One region of the Mesorhizobium sp. Mes31 genome, then DNA from elsewhere that is predicted to be linked to it. Evidence: riboswitches for the same ligand, from Rfam matches in the RefSeq annotation. Region 1 holds a riboswitch; each other region holds the start of a gene.
What was found. Region 1 has a riboswitch for cobalamin ahead of NR193_RS13065 (DUF1636 family protein). Riboswitches for the same ligand answer to the same signal wherever they lie in the genome.

Region 1 (5,389 bases):
TTTATGCCGCGGTCGCGGGCGACCGCAGCAAGCTGGTCACAGCCATAGCGCCACCAGTCGTAGCCGCCAAGGATGCGAACGAGGATGACCTTGGCGTGGCGGGCGACGCTGTCGACCCAGAGGTCGACGGACATGGGATGGCGCAGGTCGCGAAGTGCGGCCAGCCGCATCGAAGGCAGGCGGTTGGCATCCGTCTTCCACGCCGCCGCCAGCCCGGCGAGATCGCTGTCGGTGAAGGACAGCGCCACGACATCCGCCGGCGTCTGCCGCAGATCGACCGGCTCGGCGAAATCGTCGAGCGAGGCGGAGGTCGTGGTGAGGATGTGCATGGCGTTAAAATCAGCCGGCGAGGATACGCTCGATCGCCGGGCGATTCAGCCCCTTGAGGCCGATGACCACGAGGCGAGAGCGGCGGTCGTCCGCTGCGGTCCAGGCGCGGTCATAGTAATGATTGACGCGCGGCCCGACGGCCTGAAGCAAAAGCCGCATCGGCTTGCCGCCGACCTCGACGAAGCCTTTTACACGCAGCACGTTTTCTTCCTCGGCTGCGGTGGCGACGCGTTTTGCCAGCTCCTCCGGGTTGGCGATCGAGGAAATATCGATGACGAAGCTGTCGAAGTCGTCATGCTCGTGGTCGAGTTCGTCGTCGTGGTGGGTCTTGCGGTTTTCGATGTCGTCCTCGACGGCGAGGCCGAGGCCGAGCAGCACCGAGGGATCGACCTTGCCCTGCGAGGTCGGCACAATCTTCACCGCGCGAGCGATGTGCTCATTGATGATGGCATTGGCGCGGGCGGAGCCGGCGGCGTCCATCAGATCGCTTTTCGACAGGATGATGAGGTCGGCGCAGGCGATCTGGTCCTCGAACACTTCCTCGACCGGGTCGTCGTGGTCGAGCGTCCCATCCTGAGCGCGCTGCGCCTGCAAGGCGTCCATGTCATTGGCGACGCGGCCTTCGGCCAGCGCCGGGCCGTCGACCACCGCGATGACGCCATCGACGGTCACCCGGCTCCTCACCGTCGGCCACTGGAAGGCTTGCACCAGCGGCTTGGGCAGAGCGAGGCCGGAGGTCTCGATCAGGATATGGTCGACCTTCGGCGTCAGCGACAGGATCTGGTCGAGCGCCGGCACGAAATCATCGGCGACGGTGCAGCAGATGCAGCCATTGGCCAGCTCGACGATGTTTTCCTCGGGGCAGGTGTCGATGCCGCAGCCCTTCAGGATCTCGCCGTCGATGCCGATGTCGCCGAACTCGTTGACGATGATGGCGATACGCTTGCCGCCGGCGTTTTCCAGGAGGTGGCGGATCAGCGTCGTCTTGCCGGCGCCGAGGAAGCCGGTGACGACAGTGCAGGGAACACGGGAGACGGAGGCTGTCATATCTGGTCCTTCAGCATGTCGAGGGGAGGAATGCGGGCCACGAGGCCGCGCTTGAGGGAATCGGGACGGCCCCGCCATGGCATGAGGCCATCCGTCGAGGTGGCGAAGAGCTTTGCACCAGCGACGAGATCGGCGCCGCTGGTGGCGCTCAGATCGCCGAAGACGTAGCTCCAGCAGCCGTCGCGCAGGATCGCGGCGCTCAGCCGGCGCTTGCAATTGCCGAGGCATTCGACGCTGCGGATGCGGATATCTTCCCCGGAGGCGGCGCGGCGTGTGTCGTCCGCAAGCAATTCGCCGGCGCGGGGATGGGCGTCGGAACCGGTTTCGTCGCGACAGGAGGCGCAGACGATCACGGTCACGCCGGTCAAGGCGTCACCGGACAATACGTCCGCTGTCTCAGCCGGAAAACTGCTGTCGCGTTCCAAATCAGGCTCCTTGCCCGGAAAACCCGCCAGGCGATCGGATTCTTTGTCTCTCAGACGGCAGGTCTCCTGGCTCGCGGGTCATCGCCTCGGGTGCCGCCTTCCCGGGAACATCCCAGTGGTTTTCGGCCCAGGCTCGTCGCTTACAGTTGCGGGGACAGCCGCGGATTTGAAATCTTGCGATCCCGCACCGCATTCCCTCTTGGCTCCTCCCTTTGCCGAGAGGAGACCGTCTGGACCGGATTTAGGCTTGTAGGGACAGCCGTGTCAACGCACGTCTACGACGCGGCAATGTCGGCAAGTGGCTGTCCGAGGTCGCCTGCAGGCGTCACTTCAATGCGTTCGAGGCCCAGCCAACCCTGCATCTGCTTCAATTCCTCGAACAGCTGGGCGGCGGTTTCGGCGGGTGCGCTTGGCTCCGCATAGGCCGCATGGACACGCAATACGCTGGCAGGCCGGTCTGCCTTGAGGTCGACGCGGGCCACGATCCTATCGCCGAGCAGGAAGGGCAGGACGTAGTAGCCGTACTGGCGCTTATCGGCCGGCGTGTAGATTTCGATGCGATAGTGGAAATCGAACAACCGCTCCGAGCGCGACCGCTCGAAGACGACCGGATCGAATGGCGCCAGCAGGGCGCGCGCCTCGATTTTTCGAGGTATGCGTGCGTCCCTGTGAAGGTAAGCCGGCTTATCCCAGCCTTCGACACGCACCGGCGCCAGTTCGCCTGTTTCAACCAGTTCCTCCAGCCGGCCTTTCATGTCCGCGGGCGACAGGCGGAAATAGTCGCGCAAATCGCCTGATGTCGCGATGCCGTGGGCGCGCGCGGATATGCGCAGCAATTCGCGATGCGCGTCCTCGGTGGCTGGCACCGGCAGATCTAGGATCGCCTGCGGCAGCACGCGCTCCGGCAGGTCATAGAAACGCTCGAAGCCACGGCGGTGCGCCGTGGTGATGCGGCCGGCCCAGAACAGCCATTCGAAGGCGTGCTTGGCATGGCTCCATCCCCACCAGCCGCCCGAGCCCTTCTGGCCTTCCAGTGCCGAAGCGGCGATCGGGCCGCGCTCGACGACCGCGCGGTAGATCTCTTCGATATAGGCGGCGTGCTCGCGGCCCCATTTGGCCAGGCCCGAATACATCTCATCGCCGCGCTCGGCCCGCTGCATGCGCCAGCGCATCAGCGGGTATGTCTCGACCGGCAGGAACGAGGCCTCATGCGCCCAGTATTCGAACACGGTGCGCTTGCGCGTGACCGCGGCGTTGTCGAGCAAGGCGAGCGGGTAGGGGCCAAGGCGCGAATAAAGCGGCATATAATGAGCGCGCACCACGGCGCTGACGGAATCGATCTGCAGCAGGCCGGTGCGGGCAAGCACGCGGGCCAGATGCCGTCGATCGGGCGTAGCGGCTGGTCTGGCGTCGGCAAACCCCTGGGCGGCGAGTGCAATGCGCCGGGCCATGGGGAGCGAGATTTTTTCCTTCATGCTGATGCGACTCTAACGGGGTTCGAGCGTGCAGATGATCGTGATTCCGCGGGATGCTAGCAGGGTTTTGGCGGCATATATGTCAGGAGAGAAAAGTGGAGTAAAAAATGAAGGAAATCAAACAGGAGCGGATCGGACCAGTTTCCCCGTATATGCCGTCCAGGTCAGCGTTTTGAACAAGGTTTGACTTGCTTCGCCGGAAGTGCTGCGCTAACCCTCGCCGCGTTGCAGCATAGGCCCCTTAAAACGGTTCAGCGGTTAAACTGTCACGCTTCCGCAATAAGGTCCGGTGCTGTAATCAGAATGGATTGGCGCCAACGGAAAGCCGCTGCATGAACGCACTTCTCAGTTCGTACCTGCCCATCGTCCTGTTCATCGGCGTGGCGCTGGTTGTCGGCCTGGCGCTGCTGGCCGCACCCTTCCTGGTGGCCTACCGCAATCCCGATCCCGAAAAGCTTTCCGCCTACGAGTGCGGCTTCAACTCGTTCGACGACGCCCGCATGAAATTCGACATCCGTTTCTACCTGGTGTCGATCCTGTTCATCATCTTCGATCTGGAAGTGGCCTTCCTGTTTCCTTGGGCGGTGTCGTTCTCGAAGATCGGCATGCTCGGTTTCTGGTCGATGATGGTCTTTTTGGCGGTGCTGACCATCGGCTTTGCCTATGAATGGAAAAAAGGAGCGCTGGAATGGGATTGAGCGACAGTTCCGGCACGCTCATCGCGCCGAAGCCCAAGGGGCTGATCGATCCCAACACCGGCAGGCCGGTGGGGGAGGACGATCCCTTCTTCCTCGAGATCAACAACGAGTTGGCCGACAAGGGCTTTCTCGTCACCTCTACCGAGGCGCTGATCACCTGGGCCCGCAGCGGTTCGCTGATGTTCATGACCTTCGGCCTTGCCTGCTGCGCGGTCGAGATGATCCACACCTCGATGCCGCGCTACGACTCGGAGCGGTTCGGCGTCGCGCCGCGCGCGTCTCCGCGTCAGTCCGATATAATGATCGTCGCCGGCACGCTGACCAACAAGATGGCGCCGGCGCTGCGCAAGGTCTACGACCAGATGCCGGAGCCGCGCTACGTCATCTCGATGGGCTCGTGCGCCAATGGCGGCGGCTACTACCACTATTCCTATTCGGTGGTGCGCGGCTGCGACCGCATCGTGCCGGTCGACATCTATGTGCCCGGCTGTCCGCCGAGCGCCGAAGCGCTGCTCTACGGCATTCTTCTGCTGCAGAAGAAGATCCGCCGCACCGGCACGATCGAACGGTAAATCCATGACCGCATCCCTGAGCGAACTGTCGACCTATCTCGGCGAGAAGCTGATCGGCCGCGTGAATGAGGCGGCGATCGCCTATGGCGAACTCACCGTCCATGTCGAGCCACGCGACCTGATCGAGGTGATAACCTTCCTGCGCGACGATGCGCGCTGCCAGTTCATCTCGATCATCGACGTCTGCGGCGCCGACTATCCGTCGCGGGCCAAGCGCTTCGACGTCGTCTATCACCTGTTGTCGCCGAAGCAGAATGTCCGCATCCGCGTCAAGGTGCAGGCCGACGAGGAGACGATGGTGCCGTCGATCACCGGCGTCTATCCCGGCGCCGACTGGTTCGAGCGCGAGACCTACGATCTCTATGGCGTGCTGTTCTCGGGCCATCCCGATTTGCGCCGCCTGTTGACCGATTACGGTTTCGAAGGCCATCCGCTGCGCAAGGATTTCCCGCTCACCGGCTTCGTCGAGGTGCGCTACGACGACGAGGCCAAGCGCGTCATCTACGAGCCGGTCGAGCTCAAGCAGGAATTCCGCAATTTCGATTTTCTTTCCCCTTGGGAAGGCACCGACTACGTGCTGCCCGGGGACGAAAAAGCCAAGACGAATTGAGGCGCCAGAATGGCTGAAAACTCCGTCCGCAATTTCAACATCAATTTCGGCCCGCAACACCCTGCGGCGCACGGCGTTTTGCGCCTCGTGCTGGAACTCGACGGCGAAGTCGTCGATCGCGTCGATCCGCATATCGGGCTGCTGCATCGCGGCACGGAAAAGCTGATCGAGGCCAAGACCTATCTGCAGGCGGTGCCCTATCTCGACCGGCTCGACTATTGCGCGCCGATGA
Region 2 (5,389 bases), on a different contig from region 1:
GCCGCCCGTCGGGGTGATCTCGGAATTGGTGAACGACGACGGCACGGTCAAGCGCGGCCCGCAGGTTGCCGCTTTTGCCGAGCAGCACGGTCTCAAGCAGGTTTCGGTTGCCGACCTCATCGCTTACCGGCAGCGCAAGGAAACGCTGGTCGAACGCGTCGCCTGTTCGGATATTGAAACGCCGGGCGGCAAGGCGCAGGTCTTCACCTACACGCTGCCGTGGGATTCCATGCACCACGTCGCCATCGTCTTCGGCGACATCCGCGATGGCGAGGATGTCCCGGTGCGCCTGCATTCCGAGGATGTGGTGACCGACGTCTTCGGCACCAGCCATCGGCTCGACGGCATCATGAAAACGATGGGCGATCGCAGGCGCGGCGTCATTGTCTACTTGCGTGAGGGCTCGGTCGGCGTCGCCCATCAGGAACGCAAGCGTCCCGCCTCTGGCGACCGGGAGGATCACGATGAGGCGCGCCGCCGCGAGAACGAATGGCGCGAGATCGGGCTCGGAGCACAGATCCTGAAGGATCTCGGCATTTCCTCGATCAACCTGATCGCCTCGCGCGAACGCCACTATGTCGGCCTCGAAGGCTTTGGCATCCACATCGCCAAGACCGAGATTCTCTGAAAGTCAGTCGCAGAGGGTAGCGCCCCCTGAAGCGACGTCGAAAATGGCGGTAGCGGCCTTCAAGCAGTTGCTCGAGGGCCTGCTCAAAAGGCCGGGTTCGCAACCTGGCTGAAGGCACCATTGGCGGCTTGGCACTGCTATTGCAATTGACAATAGCCGGGTTGAGCGCATCCTCTCCCACCATCTCTGAGGGGAGATTCGGGCATGTGGGATTTCGATATCGGCAGGTCGGTGTCCATCATGATGCGGACCTGGCCCTTCATTGTCTTTCGCATGATCGTCTATTTCGGCATCACGCTGGCCTATATCGTGGCGACCGGCACCGGGGCCTCCGTCGGCTATGGCGTCGGCCATATCTCCACCGATCCCGACGGGCCGTTGTCGTTTGCCTTGTGGGGCGGCGTGGTCGGTTTCGGCGTCGTTTCGATCGCCGTCTACTGGATCCGTGAATACATCCTCTACGTCGTCAAGGCCGGCCATGTCGCCGTCATGGTGCATCTGATCGACGGCCGCGACATTCCCGACGGCCAGGACCAGATCGCCTATGCCCGGCAAGTCGTCACCCAGCGTTTCGCCGAGGCAAACATCCTTTTCGTCGTCGACCAGCTGGTCAAGGGCGCCATCCGCGCCATCACCGGCCTGCTCGGCGGCATCGCCGCCTTCCTGCCGATCCCGGGTTTGAGCGGCCTGGTCTCCTTCATCAACACGGTGATCCGCCTGTCGCTGACCTATGTCGACGAGATCATCCTCGGCTACAACATCCGCATCAATTCCGCCTCGCCCTTCGAGACGGCGCGGCAAGGCGTCGTGCTCTACGCCCAGAACGGCAAGATCATGGTCAAGAACGCCGTCTGGCTGGCGGTCATCATGTGGGGCGTGTCCTTCGTCATCTTCTTGGCTATGCTGGCCCCTGCCGCCGCCATTCTCTTCATGATGCCTGGGCAACTCGCCGGCTGGGCCTTCGCGCTCGCCATCGTCTTCGCCTGGGCCTTCAAGGCAGCCTTCATCGAACCCTTCGCCATCGCCTGCCTGATGCAGGTCTACTTCAAGGCCATCGCCGGCCAGGTGCCCGACCCCGACTGGGACGCCCGGCTGGCCGAGGCATCGTCGAAGTTCAGGGAGCTCAAGGACAAGGCGCTGGCTTCCTTCGGCGGCTCGCGCTGGGGCACGGCTGGCGCGACACGCTGATCAGCGGGGCCCGCGATCGCCGCCGTGGCATCGACGGTATTGAGGCGCTCCACGGTCGATTTGAGCGGCGCCTCACCTTGCCCGGAAAACGTCTCGCTCATGATCAGCTCGGGCAGCGGCAGCCGGCGACCCCAGCCATGCGTTTCGAGGTCCGGTTTTGGCGCGAACTCGGAAACGCGGCCGACGCAGAGATAGGCGACAGGCGTCACATGCTCGGGAATGGACAGCAGGCTTTTCAGCGCTTGCGCCTCGATGATGCTGACCCAGCCGACGCCAACGCCTTCGGCGCGCGCCGCCAGCCAGAAATTCTGCACCGCGCAGACCGTGCTGTAGAGATCCATCTCCGGATTGTGCCAGCGTCCCAGCGGTGAATCCTTCGAGCGCTCGCGGTCGCAGGTGATGCAGATGTTGAGTGCGCTTTCGCAAATGCCTTCCAGCTTGAGCTTGCGGTAGAGCGCCTGCCGTTCTGCCTCGATGGCCGGCAGTTCCTGCTCGCGCGCTGCCAGGAACAGGTCGCGCACCTTTTCGCGTCGTCCGGCATCGCGGATGAGGATGAAATTCCATGGCTGCATGAAGCCGACCGACGGCGCGTGATGGGCGGCAAGCAACAGCCGCGCCAGCACCTCATCGTCGAGCGCGGTCGGCAGGAAATGGCTGCGCACGTCCCGCCGCGTGAACATGGCGCGATAAACCGCATCGCGCGCCAACTGATCAAATCCGTCGCCAACAGGAGCGGTCATGGTTTCCGGCATCGCTTGTCCCCTTGCGATTGCAATCAATGCCAGCCGCCTGACCATGCGGATGACGATGCCTGCCAGGCCGGTCTTCTGGCTTGGGATCAACCCACGTCCGGCGCCTTCCCGTCCATCGACAGTGGCATTTACCGGCGCGGTCCCCCTCACAGCGTTGGGCACGCCACGGAGTTCAACCGTGTTCCCGATTCTCCCGCTTGCGGCGGGCACCAGGCAGTGCGGCGACCTTACGCCGAAGCGCCGGCGACGCCAATGCCCACGGCGACACGAATGGACGCAGGCGTGATTTTCCCCAGCCATCAGCCGCCTGCTCATGGCCTTTGTCGATCGGGGCCACTAGATTAGGACGATGGTTACCCGTCTCTACACCCATCCGATCTTCCTCGAGCACATCACGCCGCCCGGCCATCCCGAGCGGCCGGACCGCTTGCGCGCCATCGAGCGCGTGCTCGACGATGAGGCATTTGCCGCGCTCGACCGCGTCAAGGCGCCGGAAGGCGACGAGGCGACCATCCTCTACGCGCATCCCGCTGATTTCGTCGCCCGCGTCCGCGCCGCCATTCCCGACGAGGGCATCGCCCGCATCGACGCCGACACCACCGCCAGCCCGAAGAGCTGGCAGGCGGCGATCACGGCGATCGGCGCCGCCAACGCTGCCGTCGACGACGTCTTCACGGGCCGCGCCGACAACGCCTTCGTCGCCGCCCGGCCGCCCGGCCACCATGCCGAAAAGAACACCGCGATGGGCTTCTGCCTCTTCAACACCGCCGCGATCGCGGCGCGCTATGCGCAGAAGAAGCATGGCGTCGAGCGCGTCGCCGTCGTCGACTGGGACGTGCACCACGGCAACGGCACGCAGGATATTTTCTGGGACGATCCGTCGGTGCTCTATTGCTCGACGCATCAGATGCCGCTCTATCCCGGCACCGGGGCAAAGGGTGAAACCGGCGCCGGCAACATCGTCAACGCGCCGCTGGCGCCGCAGACCGGCAGCGAGGTCTTTCGCGATGCCTTCCTGTCGCGCGTTTTGCCGGCGCTGGACAATTTCGCTCCCGACCTGATCATCATTTCAGCCGGTTTCGACGCGCATCACCGCGATCCGCTGGCCGAGATCAATCTGACCGAGGACGATTTCGACTGGGCGACGGGACAACTGATGCAGCGCGCTACACGCCACAGCGGCAACCGGCTCGTCAGCCTGCTCGAGGGCGGATACGATCTGCAGGGACTGGCATTTTCGGTCGCCGCCCATGTCGGGCGACTGATGAAAGGATGAATGATGGCTGGTGAGACCAACGAAGACGTCAAGGCGATGAGCTTCGAACAGGCACTCGACGCGCTGGAAAAGATCGTCGATGATCTGGAGCGTGGCGACGTGCCGCTCGACCAGTCGATCAGGATCTACGAGCGCGGCGAGGCACTGAAGGCGCATTGCGACCGGCTGCTGAAGGCCGCCGAGGACAAGGTCGAGAAGATCCGGCTGTCGCGCGACGGCAAGCCGGTTGGAACGGAGCCGCTCGACGCGGACTGAGGCGCGGCCCGAACGATGGTCTTGCCTCACCGGTTTTTGGACACGATCATGATCGAGGATGGGCCGCGTCCCGATTGAAACGGCTCCAGGACAAGAGGAGGTTCGGAAACGATGTGCAGAAACATCAAGACCCTGTTCAACTTTGATCCGCCGGCAACCAACGACGAGGTCCGCGACGCGGCACTTCAGTTCGTTCGCAAGCTGAGCGGAACGACGCGGCCTTCGAAGCAGAACCAGCATGCATTCGACCACGCTGTCGATGCGATTGCCGCGTCAGCGCGCGAACTGCTCGATTCTCTCGAGACCCATCAGCATCCTCGCAATCGCGAAGAGGTGGCGGCCAAATTACGGGCCAAGGCGGCGATCCGGTTTGCCTGAGGCGTCCAATGCGGTCGTTGACCGCCGACAAGGAGATCTCGTGAGCTTCTTTCCCGGAAACGACCCACAGGCCGGCGATGCCTTCGCCAGCGACCAGATCGAACTGATGGTCATCCCGAACGCCAAGGACATTGGCGGTTTTCAGGTGCGCCGCGCCCTGCCGACCGCCAAGCGGCGGCTGGTCGGGCCGTTCATCTTCTTCGACCGCATGGGCCCGGCCATCCTGCGCGCCGGCCAGGCGCTCGATGTCCGCCCGCATCCGCATATTGGCCTGTCGACGGTCACTTATCTGTTCGACGGCAAGATCAGGCATCGTGATTCGCTCGGCACCGAGATGGTCATCCAGCCCGGTGACGTGAACCTGATGACCGCCGGCCGCGGCATCGTCCATTCCGAGCGCACGCCCGAGGAATTGCGCGGTGCACCGATGTCGATCTCCGGCCTGCAGACATGGCTGGCGCTGCCGGACGGCAAGGAAGAAGTGGCACCGGTGTTCGAAAACACTGGCGCGATGCTTCTCCCCGAGATCGATGCCGAAGGCGTCAGTGGGCGCGTCGTCATCGGTGATTTCCAGGGAATGCGGTCTCCGGTCAGGGCGCATTCCGACACGCTCTATGCCGACCTGCGCCTGGCGCCCGGCGCCAGCGTGAAAATTCCAGCCGATGCGGAAGAGCGCGCCATCTACACGCTGGAAGGTGAGGTCGCGATTTCAGGCGACGTGTTTCCGCCGGAACGCCTGTTGGTGTTCCGGCCCGGTGACGAGATCGTCGTGTCGTCGCAGGGCGGCGCGCATTTCATGCTGTTTGGCGGCGCTTCGCTCGGCTCCCAGCGTTACATCTGGTGGAATTTCGTCTCGTCGTCCAAGGAGCGCATCGAACAGGCCAAGCAGGAATGGAAGACCGGCCGCTTCGA
Region 3 (5,389 bases), on a different contig from region 1:
CCAGTGCAGGAAGGCGCGCAGTGGCGCGCCAGGTTCCCAGGGCGGAAAGGCGTCGGCCGAGCCCATCAACTGCACGCCAACGCGACGTTGCGGATCGTAGAACTGCCAGAAATCGAGATCGTGAAAATGGTGGCCGCGCAACCCGGCCTTGGCGAGGCGCTTGGCAAAGCCGTGTTCGGTGAAGTGCGCATCGCCCCATTGTGCCGGCTCAGGGATGCCGTGGATGCCTGGGTGAGCAATAAAAATGCGGCAACGGGCGCTTTCCGGTTGATCACCCCTGGTCTCGACAAAAGCATGGCCGAGCGCATCCGCCAGCACCCCGGGACCGAGATGCGCGTTCAGTTCCAGCCACGGCAGGCGGATCGTTCGCGTGACCGGATAGGACGCGGACGCGCCTTCGGCGGCGGCGATGACATAGCGGGCGTAGTCCGGCAAGGTTTCGAGGGTAACGCGCGACATGGCCAGGTCCAGCGCCCCTCTATCGCGGATGCGACGGATCGTCAGGATGCCTGCTTGACCGCCGGCCAACCCAGCGGTTCCTCGACTTCATGGATGGGATCCACGATGATGAGGTCGGCCAGATCGTCGTGAACACTCACGTTGAGCGGCTCGCTCGTGGCCGCAAGCTCGGCAAGCAGGCCGCCCGGCAGCGGCTGCGCCGGCGCGTCGGAACGCGTCAGGAGCCGCATCTCGACCAATTGCGATACGAAGCCGTCGAGTTCAGCCGGGCCTATTGTCGAGGCACCTGCGGTCAGCCCGATCAGGGCCTGGGCATCGACGCCGGACGAGAGCGCCTGCCAGATCCTGCTGCCTGAATCGGAAAAACCGAAATATTTCCCGCTTGAAAGATCGAGCACGACGGCTTCGCCGTCGAAGGACTCAAAGACCACGTCCTTGCTCGCAATCTTGTAGACATCGGCATGGCGCATCGTTCTTGGTCCCCGCAGCTTGCGCGACCAATCACCGGTCGGCGTGGTTGCTCCCCAACAACGCCTGTAAACACTCGGTTCTTCCTTGGCAAGCCAACGGGCGCCGGCGAGGCGTCGACCATTTTTGGGGAGCAGTCCGGCTCTCCGAGTGGATCACGCCTCGATTTCGAGCGCCGAAAGCGGCTTGGAGCAGCAGGCGAGGATAAAACCGTCGTCGATCTCATGATCGAGGATACCGCCATTGTGGCTCATCTCGACGGTGCCCGCGACCTTCTTCACCTTGCAGGTTCCGCACAGGCCGAACTCGCAGGCGGCGGGGATACGCACGCCCGAAGCCCGCGCCGTCTGCAGTACGGTCTGGCCGGCGACGCATTCGGCATCGACATCCGAAAGCGAGAAGCGGATCGGCGTGGCGGCTTCGACGGGAACCGCGGCGCCGTCGCGCGCCTGCGCTGCGAACGGCGCCGGGATCTCCTCCACGACAGGCGCCGCAAAGCTCTCCTGATGGTATTTCGTCATGTCGAAGCCGGCGGCCTCCAGCATGCCGCGCACGGCGCGCATGAAGGGATCGGGACCGCAGCAGAAGATTTCGCGCTCGCGGAAATCAGGCGCCAGCAACGGCAGCCGGATCGCGTCGATGCGGCCCATATGGCCGAACCAGCCCTCGCGGCTCGACCGCTCCTCGATCATGAAGCCGAGCGACAGGCCAGGCATGCGGCTGCCGAGCAGTTCGAGCTCCTTGCGGAAAATGATCTCTTCCGGGCGGCGCGCGCAGTTGACGAAGCCGACATCGGTCCATGGCGCGCAGTCGTTGAGCCAGCGCAGCATCGACATCATCGGCGTCACGCCGGAGCCGGCCGAAATGAACAGGTATTTGGCCGCCGGGTGGCTGTGCAGCGAGAAGTCGCCGGCCGGCCCATAGGCTTTGACATGGGTGCCGGGCGCCAGATGATCGAACATCCAGCGTGTGCCGATGCTGCCCGCTTGTGCCTTCACCGTCACCGCGATCGAGAACGGCCGCGACGGCGAGGATGACAGCGTGTAGGTGCGCATCAGCGGCCCCTCGGCGGTCGGCAGCTCCAACGTCACGAACTGGCCAGGCTTGTAGCGGAACCAGGTCTGGTTGTCGGAGCGGAAGGTGAAGGTCTTAACGTCAGGGGCCTCGTCGGCGACGCCGATCACTTCCAGCACCTGGAGCCTGTCGTTCCAGGGCGCCATCTCGTCGAGATGGCGATAGAGGCCAAGATCCGTCATCGCGTTCATCCTCTTGTCCCTTTTGTTCCGCACATGTCGTGAACCCAAAACCGCCGCGCACTTTTGGGCGCCATGCGTTAGGCGACGCTGCGCAGGGCCGGTTTGCCGTCTCCGGCCAGGCGTGGGCCGATGAAGCGTGCGTACCAGTCGACGAACTGGATCACGCCGCCCTCATGCAGCTCCGAATAGGGGCCCGGTTCGTAGGCCGGCGACAGGATGCCGAAGGCGTTTTCCTCGACGATGCGGCGGTCCTGGTCATTGGTCTCGGTCCACACATGGGTGAGTTCGGCGAGATCGTAGTCGACGCCTTCGACCGCATCCTTGTGCACCAGCCATTTCGTCGTCACCGCGGTTTCCGTGGCGCTGATCGGCAGCACCCGGAAGGTCACCGCATGGTCGATGAGGATGTGGTTCCACGTCGTCGGATAATGATAGTGCATCAAAGTGCCAATGCGGTCGGCGGAGACGGCTTCGGACAGGTTCTTCTTCACCGCCCGCTTGCCGGTCATCGTGTAGCTGACGGCATCGCGCAGCAGCGGCGCGCGGGTGGCGCGGTATTGCCCGGCCGGATCGATGCGAAACTTGCTCGGCAGGCCGGCCGCCTCGCATTTCGCCCAGTGCGCAAGCATTTCCGGGTCGCTGTCGGCGCCTTGCACGCCGGTCACCGTCGGTGCTTCCGGGAAGGTCTTGCACAGTTCCGGATGATTGCCGGCGCAATGGTAGCACTCGCGGTTGTTTTCCCAGACCAGCTTCCAGTTGCCCTTCTCGATGATCGTGCTCTCGAAGGCGACTTTTGCCTCGCGCAGCCGGTGCGGCAGCAGATAGGGTTCGATCATCGCCCGCATCGGCGCGAAATCCGCCGGCTCCTTGGCCAGGCAAATGAAGATGTAACCGCCGACCGTCTCGCAGGCGACCGGCTTCAGGCCGAACTGGCTCTTGTCGAAACCGTCGGCCATCTGCCTGGCGAATAGCAGCCTTCCGTCCAGCTCATAGGTCCATTGGTGATAGGGGCAGACCAGCTTGGCCGCCGTGCCCTTGTCGGAATTGCAGACACGGCTGCCGCGATGGCGGCAGGAATTGTGGAAGCCGTTGATCTTGCCTTGCTGGTCGCGGACGATGACGACCGGATAGTCACCGATCTGCACGGTGATGTAGCTGCCCGGCTTCGGCAGTTCGCAATCATGGCCGATGAACAGCCAGTCGCGATACCAGATCAGCTCCATGTCGAGCTTGAAATAGTCGGGGTCGGTGTAGAAGGGCTGCTCCAGTGAAAAGCCTTGCTTGCGGCTATTCAAGAGCCTCAGCATGTCGTTGCGCGCGTCCATGTCCTGTCCTCACAATCAAGGACTGCATCGGAGGGGAAGAGAGGAAGGATCGGACGCAAGCCGGCGATGTGCCGGACATGCACTATCCACCTCTTGACCGCCCACCGCGATCAGTCGAGTCTAGACATCTCCGGCTGGTTTCCGGGCTCTGGAGTTGTCCTTGCGGACGATCGCGACACCTTCCCAGGCTTTTGGCCCAGTGGTCTCCCGTTGCGACTTGAACTCCACCACCGTTGCGGGGGCAGCGCCGGATTCTGACCGGCTTCCCAATTCTCCGCCTCGTCGTCACGAAACGGCACCTGAGATGTCATGATCTAATCACGACGGCGATTGCGACATCGGCATGAAAGCGACATCGCATCCATGCGGCGCGACACGCATACGAAAACGCCCCGGTTGGCGATTGCGGGGCTGAAATCCGATCTGCCCGACGGCCATTTGCCGGCCGCGATCTTCCCGAATCCGGTCGCTGGCGGAGGCCAAAAACGGTTAACGGTTTCGAAAAGTGACTATTAGCTGCCTCTAAAATCGAACCGAACGGTTCGTTTCTGTTGACGGTGCGTGCAGGACGGTGTGAACGCTGGGCCCTAGACACAGTTGGTGATCGGAACGCCAGTTTCATCTAACTAACTGATATAAAATGTAAAAATACCTGGTGTAGAAGGCCGTGGCACAATTTCAAGTGGCAGATTCATGGTCCACGCGAAACAACTTCGTGATTGGAAATGGCTGGATGGCCTTCCCACATCGGGGCTGTCCGAACGACGCGAATTCCTTCCAAGACACGCCGCTAGACGGACGGAAATAAGAAGACACTGGAGTACCAAAAAATGAAAAAGATTGTCCTCACTGCCGCCGCCCTTCTGGCCATCTCCGGCAGCGCCTTCGCTAATGGTAGCGATCACTACGGTTCGAATGCCCCGGCAGCCACTGCTGTCGACAGCTCGTACACCGCTTCGATCAAGAAGTCGGAACCGGCTGCTCAGACGCCTGCCCAGGGCAGCGACCGTAACCTCTTCGGCAACAACTAACAGCCGAATCCCAGGTGACGGCGGGCTTGCCCGCCGCCCTGGCGAAATCCAGAAATTCAGGAGTACTTGAAATGAAGAAGATCATCCTTGCTGCCGCCGCCGTTCTGGCCATCTCCGGCAGCGCCTTCGCCGGCAGCGACAACTTTGGCTCCAATGGCGCCAACCAGCCTGCCGCCACCTCGGTTGACAGCTCGTACACCGCTTCGATCAAGAAGTCGGAACCGGCTGCTCAGACGCCTGCCCAGGGCAGCGACCGTAACCTCTTCGGCAACAACTAACAGCCGAATCCCCAGGTGACGGCGGCTTGCCCGCCGCCCTGGCGAAATCCAGAAATTCAGGAGTACTTGAAATGAAGAAGATCCTTATTGCCACCGCCGCCCTGCTTGCCATTTCCGGCAGCGCTTTTGCCGGCAGCGACAACTTTGGCTCCAACGGTGCCAACCAACCCGCCGCCGCGGTCGACAACTCGTACACGGCTTCCATCACGAAGTCGGAGCCGGCTGCCCAGGCGCCTGCCCAGGGCAGCGACCGCAACCTGTTCGGCAACAACTAACATCCGAAAGCAAGGCGGCGGGACAGCCCGCCGCCTTGAACTCGAAAATACCGGAGTATCAAAAATGAAAAAGATTGTTCTTACTGCCGCCGCTCTTCTGATTGCCGCAGGCAGCGCCTATGCCCGCAACGACAACGTTGGCGGCACCGACATCAACAAGCAGGCGACCGTCAACGTCGACACCTCGCATACGGGCTCGATCCGCAACAGCGGCTCGCCCGTCTACAAGCTGCTCAATTCGTCGGGTGACGTAGAGAAGTCAGCCCCCCAGGGCAGCGACCGGAACCTCTTCGGCCA

Region 2: another riboswitch for cobalamin. It lies ahead of bluB (5,6-dimethylbenzimidazole synthase); the one in region 1 lies ahead of NR193_RS13065 (DUF1636 family protein).
Region 3: another riboswitch for cobalamin. It lies ahead of NR193_RS02325 (aromatic ring-hydroxylating dioxygenase subunit alpha); the one in region 1 lies ahead of NR193_RS13065 (DUF1636 family protein).

Annotation. Positions count from the first base shown of each region.
Region 1 is NZ_JALJRL010000006.1:259,443-264,831, forward strand. It holds gene NR193_RS13055 (cobaltochelatase subunit CobN) at 1-329, opposite strand, end outside; gene cobW (cobalamin biosynthesis protein CobW) at 340-1,377, opposite strand; gene NR193_RS13065 (DUF1636 family protein) at 1,374-1,802, opposite strand; cobalamin riboswitch at 1,841-2,048, opposite strand; gene NR193_RS13070 (winged helix-turn-helix domain-containing protein) at 2,078-3,277, opposite strand; gene NR193_RS13075 (NADH-quinone oxidoreductase subunit A) at 3,610-3,975, shown strand; gene NR193_RS13080 (NADH-quinone oxidoreductase subunit B family protein) at 3,966-4,547, shown strand; gene NR193_RS13085 (NADH-quinone oxidoreductase subunit C) at 4,552-5,157, shown strand; gene NR193_RS13090 (NADH-quinone oxidoreductase subunit D) at 5,167-5,389, shown strand, end outside.
Region 2 is NZ_JALJRL010000002.1:56,799-62,187, forward strand. It holds gene ribB (3,4-dihydroxy-2-butanone-4-phosphate synthase) at 1-628, shown strand, start outside; gene NR193_RS02960 (hypothetical protein) at 833-1,816, shown strand; partial or broken gene bluB (5,6-dimethylbenzimidazole synthase) at 1,939-2,613, opposite strand; cobalamin riboswitch at 2,616-2,797, opposite strand; gene NR193_RS02970 (histone deacetylase family protein) at 2,918-3,844, shown strand; gene NR193_RS02975 (exodeoxyribonuclease VII small subunit) at 3,848-4,099, shown strand; gene NR193_RS02980 (DUF2277 domain-containing protein) at 4,211-4,477, shown strand; gene NR193_RS02985 (pirin family protein) at 4,518-5,389, shown strand, end outside.
Region 3 is NZ_JALJRL010000001.1:514,397-519,785, reverse strand. It holds gene NR193_RS02340 (serine kinase) at 1-459, opposite strand, end outside; gene NR193_RS02335 (PqqD family protein) at 501-929, opposite strand; gene NR193_RS02330 (hybrid-cluster NAD(P)-dependent oxidoreductase) at 1,083-2,183, opposite strand; gene NR193_RS02325 (aromatic ring-hydroxylating dioxygenase subunit alpha) at 2,261-3,508, opposite strand; cobalamin riboswitch at 3,623-3,826, opposite strand; gene NR193_RS02320 (DUF680 domain-containing protein) at 4,339-4,539, shown strand; gene NR193_RS02315 (DUF680 domain-containing protein) at 4,611-4,817, shown strand; gene NR193_RS02310 (DUF680 domain-containing protein) at 4,889-5,092, shown strand; gene NR193_RS02305 (DUF680 domain-containing protein) at 5,157-5,389, shown strand, end outside.